Sporosarcina pasteurii: one gene and its partner. Each later gene encodes a partner of the first gene's protein in a complex. Links are inferred from orthologs where the notes say so. Each region holds a gene or a part of one and is shown in the gene's direction. Other genes may lie near its edges.

The links.
Region 2: the proteins of arsC (region 1) and trxA are in contact, whole or in part, in an NMR structure (PDB 2IPA), measured with the Bacillus subtilis proteins. The link is inferred for Sporosarcina pasteurii from one-to-one orthologs.

What each region holds. Positions count from the first base shown.
Region 1 is NZ_CP160452.1:175,503-183,079, reverse strand. The notes cover bases 1,652-4,619. They hold arsC (arsenate reductase (thioredoxin)), read left to right. Parts: upstream 1,652-2,908; coding sequence 2,909-3,331; downstream 3,332-4,619. Other genes in these bases: proS (proline--tRNA ligase), read right to left, coding at 3,402-4,619; AB1H92_RS00855 (arsenic transporter), read left to right, coding at 1,652-2,892. Outside these bases: AB1H92_RS00865 (chromate transporter), read right to left, coding at 1-1,035; AB1H92_RS00860 (metalloregulator ArsR/SmtB family transcription factor), read left to right, coding at 1,234-1,581; more of AB1H92_RS00855, read left to right, coding at 1,597-1,651; more of proS, read right to left, coding at 4,620-4,841; AB1H92_RS00840 (GNAT family N-acetyltransferase), read left to right, coding at 6,387-6,986; AB1H92_RS00835 (heavy metal translocating P-type ATPase), read right to left, coding at 7,042-7,577. UniProt on the Bacillus subtilis protein: Catalyzes the reduction of arsenate [As(V)] to arsenite [As(III)]. In vitro, can dephosphorylate para-nitrophenyl phosphate (pNPP).
Region 2 is NZ_CP160452.1:945,524-952,825, forward strand. What follows is about bases 2,401-5,093. They hold trxA (thioredoxin), read left to right. Parts: upstream 2,401-3,436; coding sequence 3,437-3,751; downstream 3,752-5,093. Other genes in these bases: AB1H92_RS04300 (electron transfer flavoprotein subunit alpha/FixB family protein), read left to right, coding at 2,401-3,193; uvrC (excinuclease ABC subunit UvrC), read left to right, coding at 3,988-5,093. Also shown: AB1H92_RS04285 (TetR/AcrR family transcriptional regulator), read left to right, coding at 1-391; AB1H92_RS04290 (enoyl-CoA hydratase), read left to right, coding at 503-1,276; AB1H92_RS04295 (electron transfer flavoprotein subunit beta/FixA family protein), read left to right, coding at 1,304-2,077; more of AB1H92_RS04300, read left to right, coding at 2,216-2,400; more of uvrC, read left to right, coding at 5,094-5,778; AB1H92_RS04315 (aspartate kinase), read left to right, coding at 6,105-7,302. UniProt on the Bacillus subtilis protein: Participates in various redox reactions through the reversible oxidation of its active center dithiol to a disulfide and catalyzes dithiol-disulfide exchange reactions.

The sequences.
Region 1 (7,577 bases):
AATTAAAATCCCAACAACGGCTGCATTGACTCCCATAATTGCCCCTTTAATCTTTGGGGTGTTTCGTAAACTATCCCAAAATGGCAACGCACCGAGAATCAGAAGGAAAGCAGGTAAAAACACTGCAGCTGTTGCAATTAATCCGCCTTGCCATCCTTTCAGGACAGCTCCTAAATAAGCAGCAAATGTAAATAAAGGTCCTGGTACTGCTTGCGTGGCACCATACCCCGCTAAAAATGCCTCTTCCGTTATCCATCCAGTTGGTACAAATTCTTGTTCCAATAATGGCAACACGACGTGTCCCCCGCCGAAAACTAATGACCCAGAACGATAAAAACTGTCGAACATAGCAATCCAATATGAGCCTGTTATTCCCTTAATGACAGGTAATAGAAATAACAAAGCGAAAAACAACGATAAGCAAATTACTGAAACTCGTTTAGTAATTGGAAATTGAGAATTTGCCTCTGCACTTTTCTCATGTTTTTTAAATAATAAAAAGCCCAAAAATGCCGCAATCAAAATGACCCCTACTTGCGTAAAAGCCGTCTGCCAAATGAGCGTGCCAACTAAAGCAAATAAAGCAATCGCTTTCCTTTTTAAATCAGGCGTTAATTTATTAGCCATGCCTAAAATCGCTTGGGCAACTACTGCTACTGCAACGATTTTCAACCCATGTATCCAACCAGCATCTCCAACATCAAAACTACTGAGCAACAAAGCAAAAATGATAAGGGCAATGACTGAAGGCAATGTGAATCCTATAAAAGAAATAATTCCACCTAATACTCCGGCTCGCATCACGCCAATCCCAATTCCAACCTGGCTACTCGCAGGTCCGGGTAAAAATTGAGCTAACGCTACTAAATCCGCATAGCTTTTTTCATCCATCCACTTTCTTCTTCGAACATATTCCTCGTGAAAATAACCTAAATGAGCTGTTGGCCCACCAAATGATGTCAAGCCCAGTCTGGTTGATATAATCAAAATTTCTAAGAGATTTTTCAACCGATTATTACTATTATTTTGTCCCATTTGCTCCTCCTTTTTTCTCTTTCCCATCAAATTTGTGTATGGTCAAAAGATAACATCTACATAAGTGATCTTCCATTTAAAAATAGAATTTTTACAAATTTTTAACATACTAGCACCTGATTAATACTCCAAAGTATACAAACTTTCCACTTGTATGTATAAGCATATGCTTATATACTAATCGTTGGAGGAGATAAAATGAATGATTCATTACCCATTGATTTACAACGAGCATCACAACTTTTAAAGTTACTTGGTGATCCGACTCGTTTAACAATGATGAAATTGCTTAAATCACACGAATGTTGTGTATGTGAATTTGTTGAAATATTTCAGATGAGTCAACCTGCAATCAGTCAACACTTGCGCAGGCTTCGGGACATTGAATTAGTACAGGAAGAACGCCGCGGGCAATGGGTTTTTTACTCTATTAATAAAGAACACACAGATTATCCGTTTATCGAAGGCATTTTAAAACATCTTGCTGACCAAGATGAATCTATTACAGAGTTGGAAGCAAAAGGGCTTCGCATTTGCTGTGAATAAGGAGGAGAAAAGAACATGATTTCAGTTATTACCGCATCAGCCATCTTCCTCATCACACTAATTTTTGTTATTTGGCAACCGAGAAACCTCTCAATTGGCTGGTCTGCTTGTATCGGGGCACTTATTGCGCTGCTCATAGGGGTTGTCAACTTTCAAGATGTGTTAGATGTTACAGGAATTGTTTGGAATGCAACACTTGCTTTTATCGCAATTATTATTATTTCACTCATTTTAGATGAGATTGGATTTTTTGAGTGGGCTGCCCTCCATATGGCTAGATTAGCCCAAGGCAGCGGTGTCCGCATGTTTGTGTATGTTACCATCTTAGGCGCAGTCGTTGCGGCCCTTTTCGCAAATGATGGTGCTGCACTTATTTTGACGCCTATCGTATTGGCGATGGTACGAAATTTAAATTTCAATGAAAAAATGGTTTTCCCATTTATCATTGCCAGTGGATTTATTGCAGACACGACTTCTTTACCGTTAGTTGTCAGTAACTTAGTCAATATTGTTTCTGCAGACTATTTCGGAATAGGCTTTGCCGAATATGCATCACGTATGATTGTACCGAATTTATTTGCATTAGTCGCCAGTATTTTAGTATTGTATTTATTTTTCCGGAAAAGTATCCCTGAAAATTATCAAGTGTCGGATCTGAAACAACCAAAAGACGCAATTAAAGATTTAAAGATGTTTCGCCTATCTTGGATTGTCTTAACAGTATTACTCATTGGCTACTTCAGCAGCGAATTTACGGGGCTACCTGTTTCTATTGTCGCTGGCATCGTTGCGATTTTTTACACGATTATGGCTCAAAGAAGTACTGCCGTTCAAACGAAACAGGTCATTAAAGGTGCACCATGGGCCATCGTTTTCTTTTCCATTGGCATGTACGTCGTTGTTTATGGCTTGCGAAATGTTGGACTTACAAGCATACTCGCAGATGTCATCCAACTGGCTGCTGACCAAGGGTTATTTGTAGGAACGATTTCGATGGGCTTTATTGCCGCAATCTTGTCATCAGTGATGAATAACATGCCTACCGTTATGATCAACGCTTTGGCGATATCTGAAACAACTACAACAGGACCCATCCGGGAGGCTTTAATTTATGCCAATGTGATTGGGTCAGATTTAGGACCAAAAATCACGCCAATCGGTTCTTTAGCTACGTTATTATGGTTGCACGTTCTTTCGCAAAAAGGCGTGAAAATTAAGTGGGGAACGTATTTTAAGATTGGAATCATTTTAACAATTCCTACGCTACTTTTTACACTTATCGGGCTTTATTTATGGTTATTAATTATCTAATAGAGGAGATTTTATCATGACTAAAAAGACACTTTATTTCTTATGTACAGGAAATTCTTGCCGTAGCCAAATGGCTGAAGGTTGGGGAAAAGAATATTTAGGAGATAACTGGGAAGTTTTCAGTGCGGGTATTGAAGCGCACGGCGTCAACCCAAAAGCGGTTCAAGCAATGAAGGAAGTAGATGTAGATATCACCAATCAATCTTCAGATTTAATTGATAGGAACATTTTAAATACTGCTGATTTAGTTGTTACATTATGCGGTGACGCGATAGATAATTGCCCAACGATTCCTCCTCACGTTCGTCATGAGCACTGGGGTTTTGATGACCCTGCAAAGGCTGAAGGAACAGATGAAGAGGTTTGGGCTGTTTTCCAACGGGTTCGTGATGAGATTGGGGAAAAGATCAATGCTTTTTCTAAGGAAAACGCAATTTAAGTTACTCTAGTAAATCATAAAAAGAGACCAACAAATGTAATGCACCTGTTGGTCTCTTTTATTTTTTATATTAGTAAGCGCGGCCAAACCATACCGTATGCTTTGCGTCTTTTCCGCAGTTAATACATGTATCTTTCGTTGCCGGCGGGTTGAACGGAATGTTGCGCGTCGTGAACTTTGTTTCTTCTTGAACATGAGATTCACAATCATCGTCACCACACCATCCTGCTAGTACCCAGCCTGGAATGTCGTCGTTTTTCTCTGAATCTGCAATATGTTGTTCTAATTGCTCGAGTGTGTCGACGTGTGTATGAGAATGCTTTTCACGGAATGCTTTCGCCTTTTCGAATAGGCGTGTTTGCATCGTCGTTAATTCTTCTTCAATACGTGCAACTAGGTCGTTCAAATTAACTTCCACTTTTTCATCTTCATCACGTGCTTTTAATAATGCCTGGTCTTTTGCCAAGTCACGTGGTCCTAACTCAACGCGTACTGGAACCCCTTTTAATTCCCACTCGTTAAACTTGAAGCCTGGTGATTGGTCAGAATCATCAAGACGAACGCGGATACCTTTTGCTTTTAATTCAGCAAAAACAGCATCTAACTTCTCGATAATTTCAGGATTCTTCTTCCACGGTCCAACTGGAATTAACACCACTTGTGTCGGCGCGATACGTGGCGGTAAAACAAGACCTTGTTCATCGCCGTGAACCATAATGACAGAACCGATAAGACGTGTTGACGTTCCCCATGAAGTTGTATGAACGTATTCATGTTTATTTTCACGCGTTAAATATTTAATATCGAATGCTTCCGCAAATTTCGTGCCTAAATAATGAGATGTTCCCGCTTGAACTGCTTTTCCATCTTGCATCATCGCTTCGATTGAATAAGTATCAACCGCACCGGCAAAACGTTCAGAAGGCGTTTTTTCACCGTCATAAACTGGAATCGCAAGCAAGTCTTCTACAACTTCTTTGTAAATGCCAAGCATTTGCATCGTTTCTTCACGTGCTTCTTCCTCGTCTACATGCGCAGTATGCCCTTCTTGCCATAAAAACTCAGAAGTACGAATAAACGGTAACGTTCTCTTTTCCCAACGGAAAACATTCGCCCATTGGTTAATTAACACTGGAAGATCGCGGTAACTGTTGATCCAATCTGAATATAGGTGACCAATCATTGTTTCTGAAGTTGGACGAAGTGCTAAACGCTCTTCTAACTTTTCCCCCGCTGCTTCAGTAACCCACGGCAATTCAGGTGAAAATCCTTCAATATGGTCTTTTTCTTTTTGGAAAAAGTTCTCTGGAATTAACATTGGGAAATATGCGTTACGGTGCCCAGTTTCTTTAAAACGCTTGTCCATTTCCGCTTGGATATGCTCCCAAATTTCATAGCCGTCTGGTTTAAAAGCGATACAGCCACGAACTGGCGTATAGTCCATTAAATCAGCTTTTTGAATGGTATCGATATACCAACTTGTAAATTCGTTTTCTCTCTTGCTCGTCATTCTTGTTCCTCCTTAAGTATTGTTTGACGAAAATAAAAAAACACAAAGCTGCCCTCTAATAAGGACGTCTTTGCGCGATTGACGTGGTACCACCTTCATTTAGCTTACTTCACGTAAGCCCTCTTGAAACGTTTGATAACGAAAACGACTCGGTTATGTTTACATAACATCTCAGCGGTAGGTTTCAATAAAAAGCGGTGCGATAACTCTCAGCAGTTGTTACCATTTCTGTCTCACATTTTTATTTACTTGGCCACGTCACGGATTTTATATCTACAATAGCATAGCAAATATTTAGAACTTAGACAACTGAATGAGCGCTGATGATTGAGTCAATTTTTTATGGGTACCATTGCAAAGGTTTTCTCTTCTCGGATAGTTAAGTATTCCATTTATAAAAACACCAAATAAAACTATGTTGATTTCCGTTCCGAGCGGACGCGTTCCGTGGGGCGTGCGGTGAGCCTCCTCGTCGCGAAAACCGCGCTCCTGTGGGGTCTCACCTGTCACGCTAATCCCACCGGAGTCGCCGCTCTGCACTCCAATCAACAGAGATTTCTTATACATAAGTTTTTATAAACGCAAATAACTTACATAACTTTCTTTATTAATAACTTTGTTATCTCAAAATCACTGTAATCCTTTTAAAGCTCGATAAACAGGCTTTCCAGTTGTCTAATGTAAGAAAGAAAGATTTCTTGTACTAACGGACTTAATCCTTTTGCAACTTCAAATTGTAAGTGTTGATCTAATAAATTTACGTATTTTCTCTATTTCCCTATCTTAGTATTAAATTCGACTCACTTGGATTGAACCGAATAACGAGTCCATTGTCGTTTGTCCATCAATTGAAAGTGTGCTTTACTACGGTCTCGACTATTACTTCTAGCTTTGCGAAGAGCTGGGTGAACGTGTCTGACTAAGTTCGTTGAAGTATTCTAAACAAACCTGTTTAAATATTGGTGAGCTTGTAATCACTTTAATCATGTGGGTCCTCTCCTGTAGCGTTTGTCTGCAAACTCTACTATACAAGAAGAGAGCTCCTTTTTTCATGCCTTCAAATCTAATTATTCCATGTGCACACCAATTAATCGGAGTGGAAATCGGCGACTCCTGCGGGAACAGCGCGAGCCGAAGACCCTGGACTGAGCGAAGCGAGGGAAGCGGCTGAGGCCGTGCCCGCGGAAAGCGTCCGATTGGAACGGAGATTAATTGTGTTATGGATTTTCATTTATCCCCCACAAACATTTTACTCATACAGCGCCGATGATTGATACCTCTCACTATAAAAGTGGATTTGTTTTTTTAAGATTTGCAATGTAATCACTAGAAAAATAAAGCTTTTAAGCCCGAAATGATTAATGTCCAATCATATTCTTATCGCCAAAAAACCGTGTCATTTTTGGCGAAAAAATTTGTACCATTTCAATAAAATGTCACTTCCCTTTTATCCTGTTTCCCCTTATAATTGCATTACAATTGATAAAAAAAGCAATTTGACATAGAGAAAATTGTAAAAAAATATACCTTAAAAGGGGTTCTGTGATGGAAAATATTGTGTTAGTAAACGACATTGTTACTTTAAGAACGATGGAGCTTACAGATATAGATGCGATTTTTGAAGCCGGTAATTATAATGAGATTTGGACACATTTAGCAATAACAATACAAAGCCGCGAAGATGCAGCAAACTTTGTTAAGGAATCACTACTCAATCAATCGTTAGGCAAAGAACATTCTTTTGTTATTATTGATAATAAAACAAACCGTATTATCGGCGGAACAAAATTGAAGAACCTAGATCATACGCATATGCGGATTGAACTTGGCTATTCATGGCTTTCACCTTCCTATTGGCGAAGCCCTATAAACACGAATTGTAAGTATTTACTAATGCAATATTGCTTTGAAGTACTTCATCTAAATCGCGTTCAAATTCAAGCTGATGAACGAAACGTTCGTTCAAGAAATGCAATTGCTCGTATCGGAGCTACCCAGGAAGGTATCTTCCGTGATCACATGATTCGAAAAGACGGTACACCAAGAAACACTGTGATTTTTAGTGTAATTCGTCCGGAATGGCCCATTGTTAAAATGCACATGGAACAGTTAATGAATCGACGAATTGAACAACCCGTGTCCTAAATTTAATTCAAAAAGGCATTTCTTCTTCCAACCGGAGAGAGAAATGCCTTTTTATTTATAACTTCACTTTTTGCAAGCGAAGCGCGTTCAATACGACGGATACCGAACTGAAAGCCATCGCCGCACCAGCTACCCAAGGTGCTAATAAACCAATCGCGGCAATTGGAATTCCAACAGTGTTATAGAAAAAAGCAAAAAACAAGTTTTGCTTAATATTACGCATCGTTTTTCTACTCATCATGATCGCATCCGCTACACTATTTAAATCCCCACGCATTAGCGTAATATCTGCAGCTTCAATCGCAATATCTGTACCTGTTCCTACAGCCATTCCGATATTAGCCGTTGCTAGTGCTGGTGCGTCGTTAATACCGTCTCCAACCATGGCAACATTTTTACTAGTAGCTTGTAGCTTTTGAATTTCATCACTTTTTTGCTCTGGTAATACTTCAGCAATGACATGTGAAATGCCTACTTCTTTTGCAATCGCATCAGCTGTTCTTGTATTGTCACCCGTTAACATAATGACATCCAATCCAAGCTCATGCATCCTTGCAATTGCTTCTTTAGACGTTTCCTTCACCGTATCAG
Region 2 (7,302 bases), 770 kb from region 1 along the record:
TTTTACACACAATTTACGTGTAATTCTGGAAGAAGATATAGATACATCCAAACGATTATTCAAAATGATCGACAATCATTTTCGCGTACTTCATGAAGACCGCCATCTTGCCATTGTCACTCAGTTAGAATTGCGACAATCCGGGAAGAAACTACGTTTACGGATTAATGAAGTGTTAAAAGAATATCTGGATTTATTAGACGTGATTTTAAAGGATGGTATAGAACGCAATGACCTAGATCAAACGCTGGATATCCGTCTAGCGCGTCAAATGATTTTCGGAACAATTGACGAAACAATCACTTCATGGGTGATGAATGAGCAAAAGTATGATTTAATAGAATTATCACCAAATGTACATAAGCTTATCATGAATGCGATAAAAGCTTAATCGTGTTTGAGTTTTTCTGCGAACTGTGTAAAGCGCTTTCAGAATGACTCACTAACTAGTACGTGATTCGTTGAAATGGTGATACAGATTTGGAAAAGGGGATGGGATGAAATGGAGTTTTTGTCAATCGAACAAGAACAAGGTGTTGCAACAGTAACCATTAATAGACCACCTGCCAACGCATTAGCGCGTGCGTTAATTCTTGAGATTAACGCATTGCTCGACCAGGTTGAAGAGGATGATAACGTACGTGTTGTTGTTCTTCGCGGTGAAGGAAGGTTTTTCTCAGCAGGCGCGGACATTAAAGAATTCACAGACGTTACATCAGGCGAAGAGTTTACAAAACTCGCGTCGAATGGACAAGAAGTTTTTGAGCGACTTGAATCTTTCCATAAACCTGTTATTGCAGCCATTCATGGAGCGGCGCTGGGTGGTGGATTAGAACTGGCGATGGCCTGTCATATGCGTTTCGTATCGGATAATGCAAAACTTGGCCTGCCGGAATTACAACTAGGGTTAATTCCTGGCTTCGCGGGAACACAGCGACTGCCGCGTTATGTGGGGGTGCCAAAAGCCGCTGAAATGCTGTTAACGAGTGACCCAATTTCTGGTAAAGAAGCAGTTGATTATGGGCTTGCGAATAAAGCTTTTTCAGAGGAAGAGCTGTTCAATAAGACTGCGGAAATCGCACAGAAAATTGCTAAGAAGAGCCCGATTGCAGTGAAAGCAGCTTTAGAAATGTTGCAATTTACTAAAACTTCCACTTATTATGAAGGCGTTCAAGCCGAGGCGAATTCTTTTGGTGAAGTATTTGTTTCTGAAGATGCTAAAGAAGGAATTCAAGCATTTATTGAAAAGCGAGAACCTGTATTTCAAGGGAAATGACGAAAATAGCTGAGGAGGGTGTTATTAATGAATATTTATGTTTTGGTAAAACGTACTTTTGATACTGAGGAAAAAATTACAGTTAATAATGGTGCAATTGTTGAAGATGGGGCGGAATTCATCATTAATCCATATGACGAATATGCAATTGAAGAAGCAATTACAGTTCGCGATGAACATGGCGGAGAAGTAACTGTTATTACAATCGGGGATGAAGAAGCAGAAAAACAGCTACGCACAGCTTTAGCAATGGGTGCAGATAAAGCAGTTTTAATTAATACAGAAGATGATTTAGATGAAATGGATGAATTTACAGTTGCGAAGATTATTTCTGAGTACTTAAGTGATAAAGATGCAGATTTGATCCTTGCAGGAAACGTTGCAATTGACGGCGGTTCAGGTCAAGTTGGCCCACGTGTTGCAGAAATGCTTGGCATAAACTATGTAACTACGATTACAAAGCTAGAAATTGACGGTACAGACGTGAAGATTGTTCGTGACGTTGAAGGAGATTCTGAAGTACTCGAAACAGCACTGCCATTATTAGTGACGGCGCAACAAGGGTTAAACGAGCCACGTTATCCTTCATTGCCTGGGATTATGAAAGCGAAAAGAAAGCCGCTAGAAGAGTTGGAGCTCGATGACCTGGATCTTGATGAGGACGACGTAGAAGCAAAAACTGAAACGGTTAATGTGTTCTTACCACCTGCAAAAGAAGCGGGACGAATCCTTGAAGGTGAAATAGCAGATCAAGTGAAAGAACTTGTTCAGTTACTGAAAGATGAAGCGAAAGTCATTTAAATTTTCACTTGATTGTTCAAGAATTTAGCTATTAATCATAGAAAACTAGATGTATATATTGATATTTAATTGGACGAGTATTAAGAGGTAGAGCGAGAAGTTCTTCTTCTTTTATATCGGATATAGGAGGGACAGGGAATGTCAAAAAAAGTATTAGTACTTGGAGAAACTCGTGATGGTGTCTTACGTAACGTTTCATTTGAAGCAATTGCAGCTGCAAAAAAAGTTTCAGCAGGCGGAGAAGTTGTTGGGGTACTACTAGGCGATTCCGTTCAATCACTTGGGGCAGAAATGATTCAATACGGTGCAGACCGTGTTGTAACGGTTGAGCATGAAAAATTGAAACAATATACTTCAGATGGCTACAGCCAAGGATTCATGGCGGTTTGCGAACAAGAGAATCCAGAAGCAATTGTTTTTGGTCATACAGCATTAGGAAAAGATTTATCTCCTAAAATTGCTAGTAAACTAGCAGCTGGCCTCATTTCAGATGTAACTGAAATTGAAGGAGAAGACGATGATGCTTTATTCATCCGTCCAATTTATTCCGGGAAAGCATTTGAAAAAGTAAAGCATAAAGAAGGGCTTCTGTTCATAACAGTACGTCCGAATAACATTGCGGCCTTGGAAAAAGATGAAAGTCGTAGCGGTGACGTTACTTCTGTTGATGTGGATGTAAAAGATTTACGTACAATTATTTCTGAAGTTGTTCGTAAAGCCACTGAAGGCGTTGACATGTCAGAAGCGAAAGTCGTTGTTGCTGGTGGGCGTGGTGTGCGAAGTGCAGATGGCTTTAAGCCACTACAAGAACTTGCGGACCTATTAGGTGGTGCAATTGGTGCATCACGTGGTGCATGTGACGCAGATTACTGTGACTATTCACTACAAATCGGTCAAACAGGTAAAGTTATTACGCCAGATCTTTACATCGGTGCTGGAATTTCTGGTGCTATCCAACATATGGCAGGGATGTCAAACTCCAAAGTGATTGTCGCCATAAACAAAGACCCAGAAGCGGAAATCTTCAAAGTTGCGGATTACGGCATCGTAGGGGACTTATTCGAAGTCATTCCAATGATGATTGAAGAAGTTAAGAAATTAAAGGTTCATGCATAAATCATTAATCGAAAAGGGGAGTCTTCTATGTAGAGGACTTTCTTTTTTATTATCATATTGCGGAGGTGTGATTCAACTGTGTACTTGGCATACTGGGGGATTGATAGAGCTGCTTTTGTCACGTAAAGCATGATGATTCGAATATAGTAGGGACAGGATTAGTGAATAGGCATATTTTTCGCGGCTTATTTTTGAGCATGTTACAATACAGAAGAGTTGTAAATCAAAGGAGGAAGATTTGAAATGGCAATTATTAATGCGACAGACAAAGACTTTGCAGAACACATTGCAGAAGGTGTTGTACTTGTTGATTTTTGGGCACCTTGGTGCGGACCTTGTAAAATGATTGCTCCAGTATTAGAGGAGCTTGACGGTGAAATCGAAGGGAAAGCGAAAATTGTAAAAGTTGACGTAGACGATAACCAAGAAACTGCTGGTAAATTCGGAATTATGTCAATTCCTACACTTGTTCTTTTCAAAGATGGCGAAATGGTTGAAAAAGTTGTTGGTTTCCAACCTAAAGATGCACTCGCACAATTAATTGAAAAGCACGCATAATTTCAGCGGTAAGAGAATGCGTTGCTAGCAATAAAGATACATTAAATGTCTGTTTTTTCAAGTCGCCGGGGCCATTTTAAGGACCCCGGCTTTTTATATCTAGTTTCGAGCATCAGATGAACGAAGGCGCACTTTTCCTTAGGAAGTCGCCTTTTTAAATGGATTTTCTCGTTTGATTGGCTTATGCTAGTCACATCGAAGCATGTGCTCTATGCTTGAATGAGTAGGTGATAAAAATGAATGATTTAATAAAAGAGAAGTTAGCGATTTTACCCGATCATCCCGGATGCTACTTAATGAAAGACCGTCAAGGGACTGTCATTTACGTCGGGAAAGCGAAAGTGTTGAGGCAGCGCGTTCGCAGCTACTTTACAGGCAGCCATGATGGGAAAACGCAAAGACTCGTAAGTGAAATTGTTGATTTTGAAACGATTATTACGTCTTCAGATATTGAAGCGCTTATTTTAGAATTAAATTTAATTAAACAATATGATCCGAAATATAACGTCATGTTGAAGGATGATAAATCGTATCCTTACTTAAAGATTACAGCTGAACGTCATCCAAGATTAATCATTACGAGACGTGTGAAAAATGACAAAGGAAAATACTTTGGTCCTTATCCAAACGCATATGCGGCGGGTGAGACGAAGAAGTTATTGGACCGAATTTACCCATATCGTAAATGCCAAACATTACCGACCAGGTCATGTCTGTACTATCACCTAGGACAATGTTTAGCACCTTGTATTCATGAGGTAGAGGAAGAGACGTACAAAGAAATGATTGCAAACATCACTCGTTTTTTAAACGGCGGGTATAAAAGCGTGAAAAAAGAATTGACGGAAAAAATGAATGAGGCAGCGGAATCATTAGAGTTCGAACGGGCAAAAGAGTACCGTGACCAAATCACGAATATCGAAATGGTAATGGAAAAACAAACGATGACGATGAATGACTTTACTGACCGAGATATTTTTGGCTATGCGGTCGATAAGGGCTGGATGTGTGTCCAAGTATTTTTTGTCCGTCAAGGTAAGCTGATTGAGCGAGATGTCTCAATTTTTCCTTTATATAAAGATCCAGAAGAAGAATTATTAACGTTTATCGGACAGTTTTATGGTAAGTCAGACCACTTAATTCCGAAAGAAATATTATTACCTCCCGATGTGGATGCAGAAGTTGTAAAGCAATTATTAAGCGTACAAGTATTTATTCCACAAAGAGGGAAAAAGAAAGACCTCGTACAGTTGGCGATGAAAAATGCACGAATTTCATTGTCTGAGAAGTTCCAACTAATCGAACGGCAAGAACAGCGAACAGTTGGTGCTTGTGAGGAACTTGGCGAAGCGATGAACATTGCTGTTCCGCATCGTATTGAGGCATTTGACAACTCTCATACGCACGGTGTGGATCCTGTTTCGGCAATGGTTTCTTTTATTGACGGTAAGCCGAATCGTAAAGATTACCGTAAGTATAAAACGAAAACCGCCGCGATGCACGATGATTATGGTGCGATGCGTGAAGTTGTGAGAAGGCGATATGTGCGTGTTTTAAAAGAAGATTTACCGTTGCCTGATTTGGTAATAATTGATGGCGGAAAAGGTCAAATGGAAGTGGCACGGGAAGTCATTGAAGATGAATTAGGCTTATCGATTCCGATTGCTGGATTGGCAAAAGATGAGAAGCACCAAACGTCACAACTTCTTTACGGCGATCCAGTCGAACTAATTCCATTAAAGAGAACAAGTGAAGCCTTTTATTTGTTGCAACGAATTCAAGACGAAGTGCATAGATTTGCGATTACATTCCACCGTCAACGAAGAGGGGCAAATACGATAACTTCTTCTCTGGACAACATTCCAGGCATTGGACCGAAAAGAAAAACGGCCCTGCTTAAACATTTCGGCTCTGTGAAAAAGATTCGGGAAGCAACAGCTGAAGAACTTCAAAAAGCTGGATTGCCGGAAAAACTAGCAGAGTCTGTGGAAGCATATTTCCAAAAAGAATTGCCAGAAAATAAGTAATATGTTAGAGTGAAGACACTGAATTATTTCACTATATGATAGATAATCATACTTAGTGAGGATAGAGGCGCAAATATTAAAAGTATTCTTCAAGAAGGGAACAGCCTAGCGATTGAAGAAGAAAGGGGTATTTGCCGAAGCGAGTAATCGAACTGTTATCGAGTACTTGCTGGATTTCCGTTGAATAAGCGGGAGTCTGTCAGGATATTTTACCTGGAGAGCTATCCCGTAGGAGACACTGTTTTTTGTGTACACTCTAATCGGACCAGCTCTCATTTATTAAATGAGGGCTGTTTTTGCGTTTCAGGGGAAAGTGGGTGGAGATTTTGGAGAAGATTGTAATGAAGTTTGGTGGAACATCGGTTGCCAATGAAGAAAGAATTGAAAGGGCAGCTTCTTTAATTATTGATGAAGTAAATACAGGGAAACAAGTGGCTGTTGTTGTGTCTGCAATGGGAAAAACGACAGATAAATTACTAGCGCTTGCAGCAGATATTCATCCTGATGCGGAAAAACGTGAATTGGATATGTTGCTTGCAACGGGTGAACAAGTGACTGCTTCCTTACTGGCAATGGCAATTTCCGCGAAAGGGATCCCATCGAAATCATTTACCGGGTGGCAAGCAGGCATTAGAACGGAATCAATCCACAGCAACGCACGCATTGAAGACGTCGATTCGAAAAGAGTAGTAGATACACTAGAATCAGGCGCGGTGGCGGTCATCGCAGGTTTTCAAGGTATTGATCACGATGCTGAAGTCACGACGCTTGGCCGGGGTGGCTCGGACACGAGTGCAGTTGCGGTTGCGATTGCAATTAATGCCTCCGCATGCGATATTTATACGGACGTTGAAGGGGTTTTTACGACAGATCCGAGAATGATAGAAGAGGCAGCAAAATTAAATGAAATCTCTTATGATGAAATGCTTGAATTGGCAAATTTAGGTGCGGGCGTACTTCACCCGCGTGCAATTGAGTTTGCTAAAAATCATCAAATGCCGCTTCGTGTAAGACCAGCTCATATAAACGGCGAAGGCACGATGATTAAGGAGGAAATTGAAATGGAAAATAATCTTATCGTACGTGGAGTTGCTTTTGAAGAAGACATCGTACGCATTACAATTATGTACGACACCCCTTACAATGGTTCGCTTGCGAATATATTTACTGTGCTCGCTGAACAGCAAGTAAACGTAGACATAATTGTTCAAACAATCATGGATGGAGAACAACCGTCTGTTTCATTTTCAATTAAAAATGAAGACTTTGCAAAAGCGATGAACGTGCTAGAGATGAATAAAGAAGAACTTGGCTATAAACGAGCAGATTTCGAAGTGGGACTGGCTAAAGTCTCTATCGTAGGCAGTGGAATGGTTTCGAATCCTGGCGTGGCGGCGCACATGTTTGATGCATTACGCGATGCGTCAATTCCCATTAAGATGGTCAGCACATCTGAAATTAAAGTCTCAGTCGTTATTCCTAGTATGTATATGAAAGAGGCAGTCGCCGTGTTACATAAAACAT